Linked DNA regions of Marinobacterium aestuarii. The protein of the gene in region 2 interacts with the protein of the main gene of each other region in a pairwise test. Links are inferred from orthologs where the notes say so. Each region holds a gene or a part of one and is shown on either strand. Other genes may lie near its edges.

Region 1 (9,706 bases), 2.2 Mb from region 2 along the record:
TCGATGGTTTAAGTTATGAAGATATCGCCAATGTCATGGATTGCCCGGTGGGAACGGTTCGTTCCCGTATTTTCAGGGCGCGAGAGGCGATCGATAAAGAGATAGTGCCTTTTCTGGCGGAGTGACGGAGAGCTGCCGGGAACATGACGAGAATGTGTTTGAGGGAAAACCATGAGTGATGAGTTCAACGATACCCTGTCGGCGCTTGTGGACGGTGAAGCCAATGACTTTGAAACGCGTCGGCTGCTGTCTACGCTGGATGAGAAGCCGGCGATGGGTGAAAAGTGGCGCCGTTACCACCTGACACGCTCAGCCCTCAAGGGCGAGCGCGATACGGTGATTACTGATATCAGTGCCGGTGTGATGGCGCAGATAGCCAGTGCTGATGTGGGGCCGCTGCTGGATACAGGAGAATTCGATGCCGAGCAGGAAACGGCTCCCCGCAAGATCGAAGCCGGGCGTTACTGGAAGCCGCTGATCAGCATGGCCACGGCCGCCTCCGTGACGGCAGTGGTCATTTTGGGTGTGCAGGGCTTCAATGCTGAGCCGATAAACACGGTTGCCAGCAGCCAGCCGCAATACCTGTTGCCGTCGGTGAGCAGTTCCGCCGATTTCGTGCGGGCCCGCTATGGGCACGAGAGTGGTTATGCCGCCCAGGGAGCTCCGCAGGCGGATGTGATTCGACTGTCACGCGGGCTTGAGCGCTACATCGATCAGCATCAGCATATGCTTGGCGTCAAAGAACCAGGCTGGCGAGCTCAGTGGTTGCCGGATGGCTTTACCAAGGTGCGTCATGAAGTGATGCCCGATGCTGAAGTGATGCTGTTTTCCGATGGGCGTCATTCGGTATCCGTTTGCATCGAACCGTTCGGGCGTCAGACGGTTGCCGCCGGCGCTGCGCAGTCCAAGGACATGATCGCGGTCGGAAAACGTCGCGGTGATGACTTCGTGACGGTTGTGGGTGATGTGCCGCTGATGATTGCGGATCGTATTGCCGCTTCAGTTCAGGTCAGCCAGTAAATGCTGCAGGAAGATGCTGTTGTGGTGGCTGTGGATGGCGAAGGTATCTGGGTTGAGTCCGATCGCACAGGCACCTGCCAGAGCTGCAGCGCCAGCAAGGGATGCGGCCAGCGTGTACTGGCAGAATATGCCAGCAAGCGCAGCGAACGTCTGCTGATTGATAACCCGCATGGCCTTGTGGCGCGCGTAGGTGACAGGGTCAGTGTCGGCATCGAGGAAGGCAGTTTTCTGCAAGCCTCGGTGCTGCTCTATACCCTGCCTCTTGTCCTGCTCTTTCTGGGTGGATACCTGGGATCCTTTTACGGTGTGTCCGAGTTGCCCTCGGTTATTGGCAGCTTCTTTGGTCTGGCAGCGGGTTTGTTGCTGGTCAGGGGCGCCGGGCAACGTCTGGCGCGCTCCTGTCGTTACCAGCCTGTACTGATGAATATTATCTAGTGTGCCCTCAAAAGGTCTGAATCCATGCAGTCAATGAAAGTAGTACTCAGCATTCTGTTGTGTCTGGTATGGTTGCCTGCGCATGCCGAATTGCCTGACTTCAAAAGTCTGGTGAAGGAGGCGGCGCCTGCAGTGGTCAATATCAGTACGGTACCCAAAGAGAAGACCGGCCAGGCGTCTGCGCTCAATCCGTTCGAGGGGCCTGATGCGGAGCAGATTCCTGAGATGTTCAAGCATTTCTTCAAGCAGTTGCCGGAGCTGGGCGAGCAGCCGCGTCCCGCGCCGCGCTCGCTGGGTTCCGGTTTTGTCATCAGTAAAGACGGTTACATTCTTACCAATCATCATGTGGTCAAGGGAGCTGGCAAGGTGCTGGTACGCCTCAGTGACCGGCGCGAGCTTGAAGCCCAGGTGATTGGCTCGGACGAGCGAGCGGATGTGGCGGTGCTGAAAATTGATGCGACCGGGTTGCCCTTTGTGCGTATTGGTTCGTCGGAGGCGCTGGAAGCGGGTGAGTGGGTTCTTGCCATTGGCTCGCCCTTTGGCTTTGACCATTCAGTGACCGCAGGGATCGTCAGTGCCACCGAACGTGCACTGGCCAACGAGTCCTACGTACCTTTTATCCAGACTGATGTGGCGATCAATCCGGGTAACTCCGGTGGTCCGCTGTTTAACCTCAATGGCGAGGTTGTCGGCATAAACTCACAGATTTACACCCGCTCAGGCGGTTTTATGGGGCTGTCGTTCGCTATTCCAATTGATGTTGCCATGGATGTTGCCGAACAGCTCAAGACCCAGGGTCATGTCACTCGTGGCTGGCTGGGTGTGATCATTCAGGAAGTAAGCCGAGATCTCGCTGAGTCCTTCGGTCTCGACAAGCCTGCCGGTGCCCTGATTGCAAAAGTATTGCCGGGTAGCCCCGCCGAAAAGTCAGGCTTCATGGAAGGCGATGTGATTTACCGCTTTGATGGTCGGGATATCGATTTGTCGTCGGACCTTCCGCCGCAGGTTGGTCGCATCAAGCCCGGGGAGTCCGTACCTATTGATATAGTGCGCAACGGCAAGCATGAGCGGCTGGATGTCACTATAGAGGCACTGCCTGAAAACAGCGATCAGCTTGCCGCATCCGGCCGTGCCGATGAGCTGGTGAGCAATCGCCTTGAGCTGGTTGTCGGCGAGCTGGATACCGAGCGCAAGGAAAAGTGGAATCTGCGTTCAGGCGTGGTAATACGCGCGGTTAACCCTGGCGCCGGCGCGGATGCGGGGCTCGTGGTTGAGGACGTCATTACCATGGTAAACGGAGAGGTGATCGAGAGTGTGACTCAGTTTGAACAGGCGCTGGAAAAGCTTCCAGTTGACCGGCCGGTGCCTCTGCGCATCGTGCGTCGGGGAAGCCCGATGTTTATTCCGCTCAAACTCGAGTAAATAAAGACAGGGGGCCATCCGGCCCCCTGTTTCGTTCTGGCTGTCGATTAGAGCTCTGAGCACAGAGCACTGTGCCTGTGCAGGGCACTTCCCTGGCGCGTGCATTCGATAGCCGCGCTGCGGTAAATACGGTAAACTTCGTCGCTTTGAATTATCGCCCTAACATCCAGGGTCAGCTGATCCCGAGTATCCTACACGTGAGCAATCTCGATCATATTCGCAACTTCTCCATCATCGCCCATATCGACCATGGTAAATCGACCCTGGCTGACCGCTTCATTCAGACCTGTGGTGGCCTGGCTGAGCGTGAAATGGCCGCGCAGGTTCTGGACTCAATGGACCTGGAACGTGAGCGAGGCATTACGATCAAGGCCCAGAGCGTTACGCTCAAGTACAATGCCCTGAACGGCGAGACCTATCAGCTGAACTTTATCGACACCCCCGGACACGTTGACTTCTCGTACGAAGTGTCCCGTTCCCTTGCTGCCTGTGAAGGTGCACTGTTGGTAGTAGACGCAGCTCAGGGTGTGGAAGCGCAGTCTGTGGCCAACTGTTACACCGCGCTGGAGCAGGGTCTGGAAGTGCTGCCCATCCTGAACAAGATGGACCTGCCCCAGGCCGAGCCTGAGCGTGTGCGCGAAGAGATCGAAGAAGTCATCGGTATTGATGCCAGTAATGCTGTTGCCTGCTCGGCCAAGAGTGGCATGGGCGTTGGTGATGTGCTGGAAGCCCTGATCACACATATTCCGCCGCCGGTTGGTGACCTGGACGCACCGTTGCAGGCGCTGATTATTGACTCCTGGTTCGACAAGTATCAGGGCGTGGTCTCCCTCGTGCGGGTCAAGCACGGTGTGCTGAGGCGCAAGGAAAAGGTACTGGTCAAATCCACCGGGGTGTCCTACCCGGTTGATCAGGTGGGTATTTTTACCCCCAAGCAGACACCGACAGATGCGCTCAAGGCGGGTGAAGTGGGTTATATCATCGCCGGCATCAAGGACATCCACGGCGCGCCGGTCGGCGATACCCTGACCCACGCCAAGACGCCGGATACGCCAATCTTGCCGGGATTCAAGAAGGTTCAGCCGCAGGTCTACGCCGGGCTCTTCCCGACGGATGCGGATGATTACCAGGATTTCCGTGACGCCCTCGACAAGCTGACGCTCAATGATGCCTCGCTGTTCTTTGAGCCTGAAACCTCTGATGCCCTGGGCTTCGGCTTTCGCTGCGGCTTCCTTGGCATGCTGCACATGGAGATCATTCAGGAGCGACTGGAGCGTGAGTACGACCTCGATCTGGTCACCACAGCCCCCACGGTTGTGTACGAGCTTGAGCTCAACACCGGTGAAGTCGTACACATCGACAGCCCGTCCAAACTGCCGGATCCCGGCTCAGTGCGCGAAATGCGTGAGCCCATCGTTGAAGCCAACATCCTGGTGCCGCAGGAATTCCTCGGCCAGGTTATCGGCCTCTGCGTGGAAAAACGCGGGACTCAGAAAAACATGCATTATGTCGGTCGGCAGGTGCAGGTGAAATATGAATTGCCCATGGCGGAGGTCGTACTCGACTTCTTTGACCGACTCAAGTCAGTCAGCCGTGGCTATGCATCGCTCGAGTACAACTTCATTCGCTTTGAAGCAGCCCGCCTGGTGCGCATGGATATTCTCATCAACGCCGAGAAGGTTGATGCGCTGGCGGTGATTCTGCACAAGGATAACGCCGAGTATCGTGGCCGTCAGTTGTGCGAAAAGATGAAGGAGCTGATTCCGCGGCAGATGTTCGATGTCGCGATTCAGGCGGCGCTCGGCGGCAAAATTATTGCCCGCAGTACGGTGAAGGCGCTGCGCAAGAACGTACTGGCCAAGTGCTATGGCGGCGACGTGAGCCGCAAGAAAAAACTGCTCTCCAAGCAGAAAGAAGGCAAAAAACGCATGAAGCAGGTCGGCCGGGTCGAGATTCCGCAGGATGCATTCCTTGCCGTACTGAAAGTTGACAGTTAAGGACAGACGATGAATTTCGATTTTGCTTTGGTACTTGTGGTTGCGACCTTTCTGGCCGCGATTGGCTGGTGTGTGGACAAGTTCTGGCTGGCGCCGGCGCGCAGTGCCAGGGTACAGAAAGCACAGCTGCAGCTGTCGGCGGCTCTGCCGCAGGAGACACTGATCAAGCTCAACCAGGTGCCAGGCTGGATCGATCTTTCCCGTTCGCTCTTCCCGGTGCTCTTTGTGGTGCTGGTCCTGCGCTCCTTTCTGGTTGAGCCGTTTCAGATTCCGTCGGGCTCCATGCTGCCGACGCTGAAGATTGGTGATTTCATTCTGGTGAACAAGTATCACTTCGGCCTGCGACTGCCGGTGCTGAATACCAAAGTCGTCGATTTTAATACGCCCGAGGCGGGTGATGTTGTCGTCTTTAAATACCCGAAAGACCCGTCGGTTAATTACATCAAGCGCGTCATTGGTCTGCCGGGTGATCGTATCCGCTACCAGAACAAGACCGTATTTGTGAATGGAAAGCCGCAGCCGCAGCAGCTTCTGGCCCAGCTTCCGCCCCTCAAACCACAGCAGTTGCTGCTGGCGGAGAATCTGGACGGGGTTCAGCACCAGGTCTACCATGATGTTGCCGCCAGCGGAATTGTCGGTGAGTGGGTTGTGCCACAAGGGCAGTACTTTGTCATGGGCGATAACCGCGACAACAGTAATGACAGCCGTTACTGGGGCTTCGTGCCGGACGAACTGCTGGTGGGCAAGGCTTTCGCCGTCTGGATGCACTGGGAAACCTTCTTCAGTCTTCCGTCGTTCGGCGATGTGCGTCTGATTGAGTAATCATGTAGCTGCCTGGTGAATAGGGGATTGAAATGATTAATGCTGTGAAAAGGGAACAGGGCGCGTCTTTCGTTTCCATCCTGATGGGGATGGTCGTTGTCGGCGTTTTTCTGGCGGTAGGCTTTAAGCTGTTTACACCGTACAAGGAGCACGCGACCGTTAAATCCATTATTGAAAATGTGATTAACGATCAGGATCAGGTGTCCAAGGAATTTCGTTCCATTCGGCGCACGATTTACGATCGCGCCATTATTAACCAGGTGCGGGCCGAGCTGTCGCGGGAAGATTTCCTCAAAATTGAGAATATAGACGGCAAGATCCATTTTGATCTTGTCTATGAAGAGCGGGTTCCGATGTTTTATAACGTCGATGCCGTGGTTAAATTTAACGAGCATTACGAAGTCATAAAACCTTGATCAAACCGACCGCAGATCTTAGCCGACGTCTGGGCTATAGCTTTAACGATCCATCTTTACTGGAACTGGCACTTACTCACCGCAGTTGCGGCAAACGCAATAACGAGCGGTTGGAGTTTCTCGGTGATTCCATCGTTAACTTTGTTATCGCCGATGCGCTCTTCCGGCAGTTTCCCCAGGCGCGTGAAGGTCAGCTGAGCCGCCTGCGGGCGCGCCTGGTCAAGGGCGAGACCCTGGCCGAGGTGGCCCGCGAGCTTGATCTGGGCGAGTATCTGCGCCTGGGCTCCGGCGAGCTGAAAAGCGGCGGTTTCAGGCGTGACTCGATTCTGGCCGATGCGACCGAAGCGGTGATGGGAGCCATCTATCTGGATAGCGACCTGGAAGTCTGTCGTGGCTTTATCCATCGCTGGTTCAAGGAGCGTCTGGAAGAGCTTGATCTGAACGAATCCCTCAAGGATGCCAAGACCCGGCTGCAGGAACATCTGCAGTCTCGACGTCTGGCACTGCCGGACTATGAATTGATTGCAGTCGACGGTGAAGCCCATTCCCAGACTTTCTTTATCCGCTGTCATGTGACCGGCTTGACGGTGCCGAGTGAAGGTGAGGGCAATAGCCGCCGCCAGGCGGAGCAGGAAGCAGCAAGGCTTGCGCTGATCGGACTGCAGGTGGAGAAAGCCGAATGAGCGATGAATTTGAAATGCCGGAAATGCCACCAGTACCTGGCGCTGAACCCTACGAGGGCGAGCAGCGCTGCGGCTTTGTGGCGATTGTCGGGCGCCCCAATGTGGGCAAGTCGACGCTGCTGAACCATATACTCGGTCAGAAGCTGAGCATCACATCGCGCAAGCCCCAGACCACGCGGCACCAGATCCTGGGCATCAAGACCGAAGACGACCTGCAGGTCATCTATGTCGATACTCCCGGGCTGCACCGTGATCAGGGCAAGGCACTGAACCGCTACATGAACAAAACAGCCGCCGATGCGGTGCGCGATGTCGACCTGGTGGTGTTTGTGGTTGACCGGACCGCCTGGACCGACGAAGACGACCTGGTGCTGGAGAAGCTCACCTGGGTACCTTGCCCGGTGGTACTGGTGGTCAACAAGGTGGATCAGCTTAAGGACAAGTCTGAATTGCTGCCGCACCTGGAGATGGTGACCGCCAAGCGTGAATTTGCTGAAGTGATCCCCATTTCCGCCAAGAACGGTCACAATGTGCCGCGCCTGGAGGAACTGGTGGAGCAGCATATGCCCGCCGCTGAACACTATTACCCGGAAGATCAGATTACCAATCGCAGCTCGCGTTTTGTCGCTGCAGAGCTTGTGCGTGAAAAATTGATGCGCAATCTCGGGGAGGAAATTCCCTACGGCACCACCGTCGAGATTGAACAGTTTGTACAGGACGAGTATGGCCTGCTCACCATCAGTGCGCTGATACTGGTTGAGCGCGAAGGGCAAAAACGCATTGTGATCGGTGACAAGGGCGCACGCATGAAAACCATCGGCCGGGATGCCCGGCTGGACATGGAACGCATGTTTGACAGCAAGGTCATGCTCAACCTCTGGGTCAAGGTACGCAAGGGCTGGGCGGATGACGACCGGGCACTGCGCAGTCTGGGTTATGACGACTAAGGCGGGTGCTCGCTGCATAGCCTCCGCACCCTGGGTTGCGGCGCCGCGATGGTCGGCCTGATCAGCACTTCGGAAGCCGTCATGCATACTGAGTATTTCTGATGGACTATCGTGTCGATGGGCAGGCGGCTTATGTGCTGCATGCCCGTCCCTACCGAGATACCAGCCTGCTGGTGGACTGCTTTACGCTGGAACACGGCAAGGTCAGCCTGGTCGCCAGGGGCGCGCGCCGTCCAGGTTCGCGTTCCCGCTCCAGTCTTCAGGCGTTTGTGCCGCTGCAGCTGAGCTGGTCTGGGCGCAGCGAGCTGAAAACCCTCGGTCAGGCCGAGGCCGTGGCGCCACCGGTCTTTCTGCAGGGGCGGGCTCTGCTCTGTGGCCTCTACCTCAACGAGCTCTTGCAGCGCCTGCTGCAGCCCATTGATCCCCACCCCAGATTGTATGTTTATTACCAGTACGCGCTGACCGAACTGCTCTCGGGGCAGGATATCGAGGGTGCACTGCGCACGTTCGAGCGGCATTTGCTGAGTGAGATCGGCTATGCGCTGGAACTGAGTGATCTGGATGCTCAGGCGGTGTATTTTTTGCGACCCGAAGGCGGACTTCAGTCTGTCACCGCGCTGCGCGACACCGATCGGCAGCGCTGCTTTGGTGGTCAGCAGCTGCTGGCCATTGGCGAAGATGATTATTCGGAGCCACATACAAGACGTGCGGCCAAAAGGCTGATGCGCCTGGCACTGGATCAGATGCTCGGTGGCAAGGCCCTGCGCAGTCGTGAACTTTTTCAGCGCCCTGCCGTGCCTGCGGGCATTGTGGCAGGGCACTCTTGAATGAAAGGAGATAAGTGTGATTGAGCCAAGCCGCTTGTTGCTGGGAGTCAACATCGATCATATCGCTACCCTGCGTCAGGCCCGGGGCACCCGTTACCCCGATCCCGTGCAGGCAGCGCTACTGGCTGAAGAAGCCGGTGCCGACGGTATCACGGTGCATCTGCGCGAGGACCTGCGTCATATTCAGGAGCGTGATGTACGTCTGCTGAAAGAAACCCTGCAGACCCGCATGAATCTGGAAATGGCGGTTACCGACGCAATGCTGGCTTTTGCCGAAGAGATTCGGCCGGCACACAGCTGCCTGGTGCCGGAAAAGCGTGAAGAGCTCACCACCGAAGGCGGCCTCGATGTGGCGGGGCAGGAAGGCAAGATGAAAGCGGCCTGTGACCGTCTTGCTGCCGCCGGTATTGAGGTGTCGCTGTTTATCGATCCCGACCGCGCCCAGATCGATGCGACGTTGCGCTGCGGTGCACCGGTCATTGAGTTGCACACCGGTGCCTACGCCGATGCGACGACTGCCGCTGCACAGCGCACCGAGCTTGAGCGCATTCGTGATGCTGCTTGCTATGCCTGGGAGAAGGGTCTGATCGTGAATGCGGGCCACGGGCTGCACTATCACAATGTCGAGCAGATTGCTGAAATCCCCCATCTGAATGAGCTGAATATCGGCCACGGCCTGATCGCCCGCGCCGTCTTTGTCGGGCTCAAGGATGCGGTTGCCGAGATGCGCCGTCTGATGCTCGAAACCCAGGCGCGGGTGCAGCCACAGCGGGATGCGCTCAGCCGATGATCGCCGGCATCGGTACCGATCTGGTACAGATCGACCGTATTGCCGCAGCTCTGGCGCGCACGCCGCGCCTGGCGCAGCGTATTCTCAGGCCACAGGAGCTGGCGGGCTTTGAGGCCAGCCAGGATCAGGCGCGTTATCTGGCCAAGCGTTTCGCCGCCAAGGAGGCGGCGGTCAAGGCGCTGGGCACGGGTATCGGCCGTGGTGTGAGCTGGCAGCACCTTGAAATCGCGCACGATGCTCTGGGCAAACCAGGCCTGCAGCTCAGTGGTGGGGCTCAGACGCGCGCCCTTGAACTGGGCATCAGCCGATTGCACCTGTCCTACAGCGATGAGCAGCAGCTGGTGGTC
Region 2 (9,683 bases):
GGGGATGCCGTCGAGGTTGCCGCCAATAACGCCCTGGAAGAACGCATGCTGGCACAGTATCTGAGGACAAAGGATACGTCCCTGCTTTCGACAGCACTGCGCCAGGATTTTTTAGCGGTCATCAAGCCGTGCCAACTGGCGCTACGCCAGTCACTCGACACTCTACTTTAGACGAGCCGGTTCAGCCTTTCTTCGCCAGACGCGCACGCGCTTCAGCACGCTTAGCTTCTTCACGCTCACGCTTGGCAGCTTCCTTGGCTTCACGCTTGCGCGCAGCTTCGGCTTTCTGCTCTTCCTGAATACGGGCAAGGTCTTCCTGGCGCTGCTGCTCGCGCTCCTGCTTGAGGCGCGCTTTTTCGCGCAACTCTGCGGCAAATTCTTCGGACTTGCGGGAACGCTCGCTGGCAAGTTCTTCAATGCGCTCGCGCTTGCTTTCGGTAATGCTGGCTTCTAGCTCTTGCAACTTTGCGATCTGAGCTTCTATATCGTTTTTTGTCATGTAATCCTGGTAAGCACTCTGCTGGGGTTTGAAACTGAAACCAATTATACCGACAAGAGGCACCCGAACGCTATCTTAACAGGCACATTAGCTGTACAATATGGCTCCCTTATTGCGGCAAATCGGTGTCCCGTCAGCAACGGAGACTGTTGCCGCTTTATGTTTAATTTGACCTATACAGCTGACGGTATAGAAAGCTCGCGCCGCCCTACTTCTAATAACGGGCTGCCGACTTACCATAGGACCTATTCATGAGCGAAAGCTTTGCTGAACTATTTGAAGAATCCCTGCTAAACGTAGATATGACTCCGGGCACCCTCGTTATGGGTGAAGTTGTCGACATCGACAGCGATTGGGTTACCGTTAACGCAGGTCTCAAATCCGAAGCCGTTATCCCGCGCGTACAGTTCCTTAACGATAACAACGAACTTGAAATCAAGATCGGTGACACGGTTAAGGTCGCTCTGGAAGCGGTAGAAGACGGTTTCGGTGAAACCCGCCTGTCCCGTGAAAAAGCCAAACGTGCTGAAGCCTGGGAAGTACTGCAGACCAAATTCGAAGCCGAAGAAACTGTTACCGGTTACATCAGCGGCAAGGTCAAGGGCGGCTTCACTGTCAGCATCAACAACATTCAGGGCTTCCTGCCGGGCTCCCTGGTTGACGTGCGTCCCGTACGCGATGTCGACCACCTGGAAGGCAAGGAACTTGAATTCAAACTGATCAAGCTGGACCCCAAGCGCAACAATATCGTTGTTTCGCGTCGTGCGGTCCTGCAGGAAGCCAACAGCGCTCAACGCGACGAGCTGCTGGCTGCACTGCAAGAAGGCCAGGTTGTCAAGGGTTACGTCAAGAACCTGACCAACTACGGTGCCTTCATTGATCTGGGCGGCGTTGATGGCCTGCTGCACATCACTGACATGGCGTGGAAGCGCATCTCTCACCCGAGCGAAATGCTGAACCCGGGCGACGAGATCTCTGTCAAGATCATCAAGTTCGATCAGGAAACTGGCCGTATCTCGCTGGGTCTGAAACAGCTGAGCGAAGATCCGTGGGAAGCTATCAAGTCCCGCTACCCGTCCGGCAGCAAAGTACCCGCACGCATCACCAACCTGACCGATTACGGCTGCTTTGCCTCGATCGAAGACGGTGTTGAAGGCCTGGTACACGTTTCCGAAATGTCCTGGACCAACAAGAACATCCACCCGTCCAAAGTCGTGCAGATTGGCGACGAAGTCGAAGTGATGATCCTGGACGTGGACGAAGAGCGTCGTCGCATCTCCCTGGGTATCAAGCAGTGCACCGGTAATCCATGGGTTTCCTTCGCTGAGCAGCACGCTGCTGGCGATCGCGCTTCGGGCACCATCAAGACCATCACTGACTTCGGTATCTTCGTAGGTCTGGACAACGATCTCGATGGCCTGGTACACATGTCCGACATCACCTGGGAAGCTGATGCTGAAGCCGCCCTGCGCCAGTTCAAGAAAGGCGAAGAAGTTGAAGCTGTCATCCTGTCCATTGACGCTGAAAAAGAACGCATCTCGCTGGGTATCAAGCAGCTGGAAAGCGATCCGTTCAGCGAATACGTGGCAGCCAATGACAAGGGCACCATTGTCAACGGTATCGTCAAGTCGGTTGAAGCCAAAGCTGCCGTTATCGAGCTGGCTGAAGGCATCGACGCAGTACTGAAAGTATCCGAGCTGAGCGCTGAGCGCATCGACGACGCTACTACCGTACTGAAAGTCGGTGACAAGGTTGAAGCCAAGATCACCAACGTTGACCGTCGCAACCGCGCCATCAACCTTTCTATCCGCGCCAAAGACCAGGCTGAAGAAAAAGCAGCCATCAGTCACGTGCGCAACCAGGAAGTTGAAGTCGCTGGTCCGACCACCATCGGTGAGCTGATCAAACAGCAGATGCTGAAAAACAACTAAGCGATACTCTATCGCTTGGCAAAAAAGGAGCGCTTCGGCGCTCCTTTTTTATACCCACCAAAACCCAACTCACCCCATTCCGACACCAGCCGCAGACTTCAGCCACACAATCCAGATATCCATCCCGAACATCAGCCACAAGCCCTGTTCCTGCACATCCATGCGCCCACAGGATAAGTACATCCCTGCACAAAAAAGAGCGCCGTAGCGCCCCTTTCCGTTAACAAGTTACCGCCAGACAATTCGATAACGTCTATTCAATAACGTAGTCGACGAAGTCATCTTCACTGATCTGGTTATCCTTAACCTCATACCAGCTCAACACAGACGCATCAGCCTCAGCCACGGATTCGGCCCGACCACTGATCAGCGGATGCCAGTCCGGCAGATCCTTGCCTTCGTGAACCAGTCGGTAGGCACAGGTTCTGGGCAGCCAGTGGAACTCTTTCACATCTTCAGGGCGCAACTTGACGCAGGACGGCACCAGCGAACAACGCTTTTCATACTGAGTGCAGCGCCGCGTTTCCAGATCAAGCAGATGACAGACGACCGAGGTGTAAAACACCTCATGGGTATCCTCATCCTCAATCTTGTGCAGACAGCAGAGCGCGCAACCATCACAGAGCGACTCCCACTCATTGGACGTCATCTCTTCGAGTGACTTAGCACGCCAGAATACTTCCTGAGCCACCTAACGCACTCCGGTTTCTGGACGATCCGGATACAGATCGAGCATATAATCTTCCCTGGGCGGCGGCATCTGCAGGTAGTAACCATTTTCCGTAATGCCCGCCAGCATCTTCTCGACATCGATACGCGCCAGCTTGCGCCCGGGCTTGACCGGCATATCCATCAGATGCACCGGCGTGCCAAACATCGTGATCAGCGCCTCGGGCACTCGCGTAAGCAGCTCACGCTTTTCAACGTAGAGGTACATCTCGTCCTTGCGCGAACTTTTGTAAATACTGCAAATTTTCATATCAACTCTCATCTCTGTTCAAACGGGCGCTATTGCTCAAATCGACGCAACTGCACCAGCAGGTCGTCGCCTATCACTTCCTGGCGCCATCCCTGCAGCCCCGGCGGTAGCGCATAATCTGCACTCTCATCACTGCCGGTACGTATCAACGCCTCAATATCACGCCGGCGTAACAACAACTCCGGCGCCATATCCAGCGCTTCAGCACGCTCACGCCCCATCAGCTTCAAACGCTTGAGACGCGTATTCCAGATCACAGGCAGCGGCCTTGGGATCGGATCAACCGATTGCGCCTGGGGCGCAGCGGCGGCATTGCGCAAAAAATCCAGCATGGTCTCGCCATCTTCGCGCAAAATCCGCCGTTTCAGCTCAGGCACGCGGGACAGCTCGAGCGTGGTGCGCGGCCAGCGGGTAATAATGTCGAGCAATGTCTGATTGCGCAGCACCCGATTACGGGGCACATTGCGCAAGCGACACTGTTGCTCACGCCAGGCCGTCAAATCACGCAAGGCCGCCACCTTGTAGGGCGGCAGCGCCGCCATCTGGCTAAAGCGCAGATAGTACTGAATGCCGGTGACATCGGCATCAGGCGCATTGGCCAGCAACGCCAGCATTTCTTCCTGCAACCAGGACGTCATGCCCCTCTGCTCAAGCTCCGCCATCTGCAGACGACAGATCGCCGGCAGATAGGCCACATCCAGCGCCGCATACTGCTCCTGGCGCTGCGTCAGGGGACGCTGCAGCCAGTCCGATGTCGTTTCGCCCTTGCCGACCTGTACGCCGAGTACATTCTCCAGCATACGCTGCAGACCGACAGTAAAGCCCCAGCCGACAAAGCCGCCGGCCACCTGGGTATCAAACAGCGGACTGGGTAACACGCCAAACAGATGCTGGAACAACTCCAGATCTTCGGTGCTGGCATGCAGCACCTTGAGCACTGAAGGCTCGACAAAGAGCGCCAGCAAGGGCGCGAAGTCCGTGATAGACAGCGGGTCAATCAGGTAGCAGGCATGGTCGTCGGCCAGCTGAATAAGCCCGGCAATCGGATAAAAGGTATCCACCCGCTGAAACTCGGTATCCAGCGCAACCATGGGCAGCGTAAGCCAGTACTCGCACAGCTGCGCCAGTGCCTCATCGGTACCGACCCACACCGGCTCCTGCGCAGCACGTTCAAGCTGCTGCCAGTCATATCCATTTTCGTGCGCCATGCCTACCTCAATTCAGGGAACGTCGACCCGCCAGCGCGTGCGCCAGAGTACCACCATCGATAAACTCAAGTTCGCCACCCACAGGCACACCGTGGGCAATACGACTCACCCGAACACCCAGCTCGCGCACCTGCTCGGCGATATAGTGTGCCGTCGCTTCACCTTCCACCGTGGGATTGGTCGCCAGTATGACTTCGCGCACCTCACCGCCACGCAGCCGCTCGACGAGCGCATCGATACCCAGATCGTCGGGACCGACGCCATCAATAGGCGACAGATGCCCCTTGAGGACAAAATAATAGCCCCCGAACCCTCCCGTTTGCTCGATGGCCAGCATATCGACCGGCGACTCCAGCACACAGAGCACCGAGCGATCGCGACTGCTCGACGTACAGATGCCACAGGGAGACACTTCCGACAGGGTACGGCAGGACGCGCACTCACCAACCCGTTCCACCGCTTCGTGCAGCGACGCGGCCAGCTCCAGCGCCGCCGGACGGTCATGCTCAAGCAGATACAGTGCCATGCGCTGCGCCGACTTGGGACCCACACCCGGCAGGCAACGCAAGGATTTGATCAACTGCTGTATCAGAGGACTGAAAGACATCGTTATCAGAACGGCATATTAAAGCCCGGCGGCAACTGCATGCCGGCGGTGACTTTAGACATTTTATCCTTGGTATTGGTCTCAACCTTGCGTACGGCATCGTTGACGGCCGCCGCGATCAGGTCTTCCAGGATCTCTTTCTCTTCTTGCATCAGGCTGTCATCAATGGCAATCGACTTAACGTCGTGACGACCATTCATGACGATCTTGACCAGACCTGCGCCGGATTCACCGGTCACTTCTGCGCGCGCCACTTCTTCCTGCACGCGCTGCATGTCTTCCTGCATTTTCTGCGCCTGCTTCATCAGGCCACCCATGTTCTTCATCATCGTATTTATCCTCAGCCAATCAATTCGGTTCGAGCGGTACTACGGTATCTATATCAATATGAGCATCAAACTGCTGCAGAATATCCTGCACCAGCGGATCCTGCTCAATCGCCGCAACAGCCCGGGCCTGGCGCAGCTCACGCTGACGCTGGGCAAACTGATGCGGCGTTTCGCGGCCCTGGGCCGCACATTCGAATTCTACCTCAAGCGGCTGTGCAAAATAATCACGCAGCGCCTTGGTGATACGTTCGCGCTGGATCTCATTCAGCAGCGCCTGCTGTTGTGCCGTGTAGTGAAACCGCAGGTTTTGCCCCTGCACCGACTCCAGCGACAGATTCACCGCCAGACTCTCGGTCATCCCTCCCAAGCCAAGACCGGTGCAGAGCGCAACCCAGTCATCGGCCTGCAATGAATCCAGTGCCAGCGGCCTGGCCTGCACCGGAGCGATCTGAGTTGGCCGCGACACCGGTACTGACGACGAAGGCGACTGAGGCTGAACAGGCGACCCCGCCGCAGCGGACCGCGACGCCTGCAAGGAGGCGGGCTCAGATCGCCCAGTGTCAGCCCCTGATACAGTGCCAGCCCCTGACGCAGTCACGGGCGCGGCAGCTCCCTGAGGCGCCGACTGCGGCCGGGCGACAGCAGCGGACTCAGACTTTTTTGGCGGCGCTACTCCCATGAACGCCAGATCCGCATCACCCTGATCGTATCCGCCCGGTATATCCGACTCGTCGTACTCAGGCGACCCATCTGGCCTGGCACTCGCTGACACGGCAGACACCCGCTGCGATGCACTCTCAGACACAGGAGCGGGCGCAGGTGCGGCCACAGGAGCGGCAGCAGCGGTCATTACGGGCTCGGGCGCAAGCGCTGGCGCTGCAACCGGCGCCACAGCGAGAGCCTGCTCAGCACGCGATACAACAGCCTCACGGGCTGCATTGCGGACAGGTTGCGCGGCCTGCACATTGGCAACCCGCGCATTGGTAACCTGAGCATCCGTGTCAGCCACAGGCGGTGACGCGCTAGCGCTGGCTCCTGTATTGACACTGGCATTTGAACTGGCATTCGCAGCGGCGCTGGAAACAGGCGCGGGTCCCGCAGGCGCATCCGCAGGGCGAAAAGCCAGCATGCGCAACAGCACCATTTCCAGGCCTTCCCGGGCGTCCGGCACATAGGGCAGATCCCGTCGGCCCAGCAAGGCAATCTGGTAATACAGCTGTACATCTTCAGCGGTCAGGGCGCGGGACAGCGCCAATATCTGTTCGCGATCTCCCAGACTGTTATCCGCCGCATCGGGCAGCACCTGGGCAATGGCAACACGGTGCAACAGGCTGATCATGTCCCCGAGCACGCTGGCATAATCGGGCGAGAACTGCGCCAGATCCGCCACCGCCGCCAGCAACGCCTTCGCATCCCGGGCCGACAGGCATTCCAGCAGCCGACTTACCAGCATCTGATCGATGCTGCCAAGCATGGTCTGAACATCGAGCGTGGTAATAGTGCCGGCACCAAAGGCAATAGCCTGATCGGTCAGGCTCATGCCATCACGCATGGAGCCGTCGGCGGAGCGCGCCAGCAGCCAGAGCGCAGCCTCCTCGAACGGGATATTTTCCTCCCCCAGCACGAATCGCAGGTGCTCGACGATACGCTCGGGAATCATATTCTTGAGATTGAATTGCAGGCAGCGCGACAGGATGGTGACCGGCAACTTTTGCGGATCCGTCGTGGCCAGCAGGAATTTCACATGGGGCGGCGGCTCTTCCAGCGTTTTCAGCAAGGCATTGAAAGAGTGAGTCGACAGCATGTGCACCTCATCGATGAGGTACACCTTGTAGCGCCCGTGGGTCGGCGCGTACTGCACGTTTTCAAGCAGCTCGCGGGTATCCTCCACCTTGGTACGGGAGGCCGCATCGACTTCGATCAGATCAACGAAACGCCCTTCGGCAATCTCGCGACAGGCGCTGCACTGGCCGCATGGATCCGACGATACGCCGACCTCGCAGTTGAGTGACTTGGCAAACAGGCGCGCAATGGACGTCTTGCCCACGCCCCGCGTGCCGGTGAAAAGATAGGCATGGTGCAGCCGATCATCGTCCAGCGCATTGACCAGCGCCTTCAGTACGTGTTCCTGACCCACCATTTCCTGAAAACGCTTCGGACGCCATTTACGCGCCAGCACCTGATAGCTCATTGCTGCCCTGATTACGACTGAATATAACAGGCGCCTATGCTACCGGCTGAGTTGCCCTCGCGCCAGCACAACGACGGCCTTTAACCCGACCACGCAACGCTGCCAGACAGTCATCGGCGCCACTCCGCGACAGGGACCCGGCCTAGCCTTGCATATCTATAGTCGACTCATATAATAAGCATTGCTTACTATATAGAGTGCTTACCATGAATCACGACGCCAACCCGGGCTTCCTGTTCGCCGATATCGGCCGCCTGATGCGCCAGCGCTTCCAGCAGCAACTTGACCACAGCGAGCTGACCTACGCCCAGGCCCGGGCACTGATCTACATCAGTCGCTATCCGGGATCACGCCAGGTCGAGCTGGCCGAGCTGATGGAGATTCAGCCCATTACCCTGGCCCGGCTCATCGATCTGCTGCAGCAACAGCAGCTGGTAGAACGACGCGCCGACCCCAGGGACAGACGCGCCTACCGACTGCACACCACCGCTGCCGCACAAAACCCACTGCAGCAAATCCGCCAGATCGGCGCCGGTATTTACGAGCAGATGATGGACGGCCTGGATGCCCGTCAGCGTGATGAACTGGCGTCATCCCTAGTACAGATACGCAGCAACCTGTCCGGCAGCCAGACGCCCGCCAGCACTCACCCAGAGCCCCAGCCAATCTAGGAGACTGAACCGGTGACCACAACGCTCCCCCAAACCGAAAACACTCCGCCACCGCGCCGCAGATTTGCCGGTATCAGCCTGCGCACCCTGCTGATGGTCGTCATACCGTTACTGGCCGTCGCCATCGCCAGCCTGCTTTATCTGCGCAGCGGCCGTTACCTCGAAACAGACAACGCCTACCTCAAGGCCGACAAGGCCCCGATCAGCAGCGAAGTTTCGGGCACAGTGCTAGAGCTGAACGTGGGCGACAACGCCGCCGTCAGCAAAGGTGACCTGCTGTTTCAACTGGATCCGACCGAATTCCAGACGTCACTGCGTCGCGCCCAGGCACAGCTGGCCGCCGTCACAGCCGACATCCAGGCAAAACGCAGCAGCCACGCCGAGAAGCAGGCGCAGATCGACCTGGCCCGTACGGACCTTGATTACTGGCAACGCGAAGCCGATCGCCAGGAGAACCTGGCCCGCAGGGGGGCGATATCCCGCGCCCGCCTGGATGAAGCACGCCACAATGCCGACATGGCACGCCAGCGCGAGGTGGCACTGAAGCTCGAGCTGCAGCGCATTGCCGATGAACTGGCGGGCGGGCCCAACACCCCGATCGAGCAACATCCCGACTACCGGATTGCAAAAGCCGAACTGCAGCAGGCAGAACACGCCCTGCAACAGACCGCCATCCATGCCCCGATGGACGGCCATATCAGCCAACTGCCCAAACCCGGCCAATTCCTGGAGCGCGGGAAAATTGCTGCAATTCTGATTGGCAGCAAACTCTGGGTTGAAGCCAATTTCATTGAAGCTGACCTGGCCAAGATCGCCCCCGGACAGCCAGTACGCATCAATTTCGACAGTTTCCCCGACCAGCAATGGCACGGCTCGGTAGACAGCCTGAGCCCGGCAACCGGCGCCGAGTTTGCCGTCATTCCGGCGCAGAATGCCACCGGCAACTGGGTCAAGATCCCCCAGCGTGTGCCGGTGCGCATCCAGCTCGCTGACCCCGGCGGCAAGCTGCGCGCAGGGCTCAGCGCCCTGATCGAGGTGGACACAGGCACCTGCCGCCTGCAAGGCGCCTGCTCTTGAGTCCAGTCGGACAGCGCACCGGCCTGATTACACTGACCGTGATGCTGGCCACCATCATGCAGGCACTGGATACGACCATCGCCAACGTCGCTCTGCCCAACATGCAGGGTGGCCTGTCGGCCACTCAGGACCAGATTTCCTGGGTGCTGACCTCCTACATCGTGGGTGCGGCGATCTTCATGCCGCTGACC

Evidence for each region.
Region 1: the proteins of recR (region 2) and recO interact in binary tests that used the Escherichia coli proteins (3 or more experiments, as listed by UniProt). The link is inferred for Marinobacterium aestuarii from one-to-one orthologs.

The regions. Positions count from the first base shown.
Region 1 is NZ_CP015839.1:3,983,011-3,992,716, reverse strand. What follows is about bases 6,712-9,706. They hold recO (DNA repair protein RecO), read left to right. Parts: upstream 6,712-7,843; coding sequence 7,844-8,569; downstream 8,570-9,706. Other genes in these bases: acpS (holo-ACP synthase), read left to right, coding at 9,356-9,706; pdxJ (pyridoxine 5'-phosphate synthase), read left to right, coding at 8,589-9,359; era (GTPase Era), read left to right, coding at 6,819-7,742; rnc (ribonuclease III), read left to right, coding at 6,712-6,795. Also shown: RNA polymerase sigma factor RpoE, read left to right, coding at 1-125; A8C75_RS17370 (MucB/RseB C-terminal domain-containing protein), read left to right, coding at 172-1,020; A8C75_RS17365 (SoxR reducing system RseC family protein), read left to right, coding at 1,021-1,455; A8C75_RS17360 (DegQ family serine endoprotease), read left to right, coding at 1,480-2,877; lepA (translation elongation factor 4), read left to right, coding at 3,075-4,874; lepB (signal peptidase I), read left to right, coding at 4,884-5,696; A8C75_RS17345 (DUF4845 domain-containing protein), read left to right, coding at 5,729-6,112; more of rnc, read left to right, coding at 6,109-6,711. UniProt on the Escherichia coli protein: Involved in DNA repair and RecF pathway recombination.
Region 2 is NZ_CP015839.1:1,819,192-1,828,874, reverse strand. The notes cover bases 3,425-6,396. They hold recR (recombination mediator RecR), read right to left. Parts: upstream 5,225-6,396; coding sequence 4,625-5,224; downstream 3,425-4,624. Other genes in these bases: dnaX (DNA polymerase III subunit gamma/tau), read right to left, coding at 5,573-6,396; A8C75_RS08160 (YbaB/EbfC family nucleoid-associated protein), read right to left, coding at 5,230-5,553; rnd (ribonuclease D), read right to left, coding at 3,439-4,617. In the rest of the region: A8C75_RS08195 (hypothetical protein), read left to right, coding at 1-171; A8C75_RS08190 (hypothetical protein), read right to left, coding at 182-499; rpsA (30S ribosomal protein S1), read left to right, coding at 751-2,430; A8C75_RS08180 (YcgN family cysteine cluster protein), read right to left, coding at 2,684-3,121; A8C75_RS08175 (YcgL domain-containing protein), read right to left, coding at 3,122-3,409; more of dnaX, read right to left, coding at 6,397-7,744; A8C75_RS08150 (MarR family winged helix-turn-helix transcriptional regulator), read left to right, coding at 7,951-8,415; A8C75_RS08145 (HlyD family secretion protein), read left to right, coding at 8,428-9,492; A8C75_RS08140 (DHA2 family efflux MFS transporter permease subunit), read left to right, coding at 9,489-9,683. UniProt on the Escherichia coli protein: May play a role in DNA repair. It seems to be involved in an RecBC-independent recombinational process of DNA repair. It may act with RecF and RecO.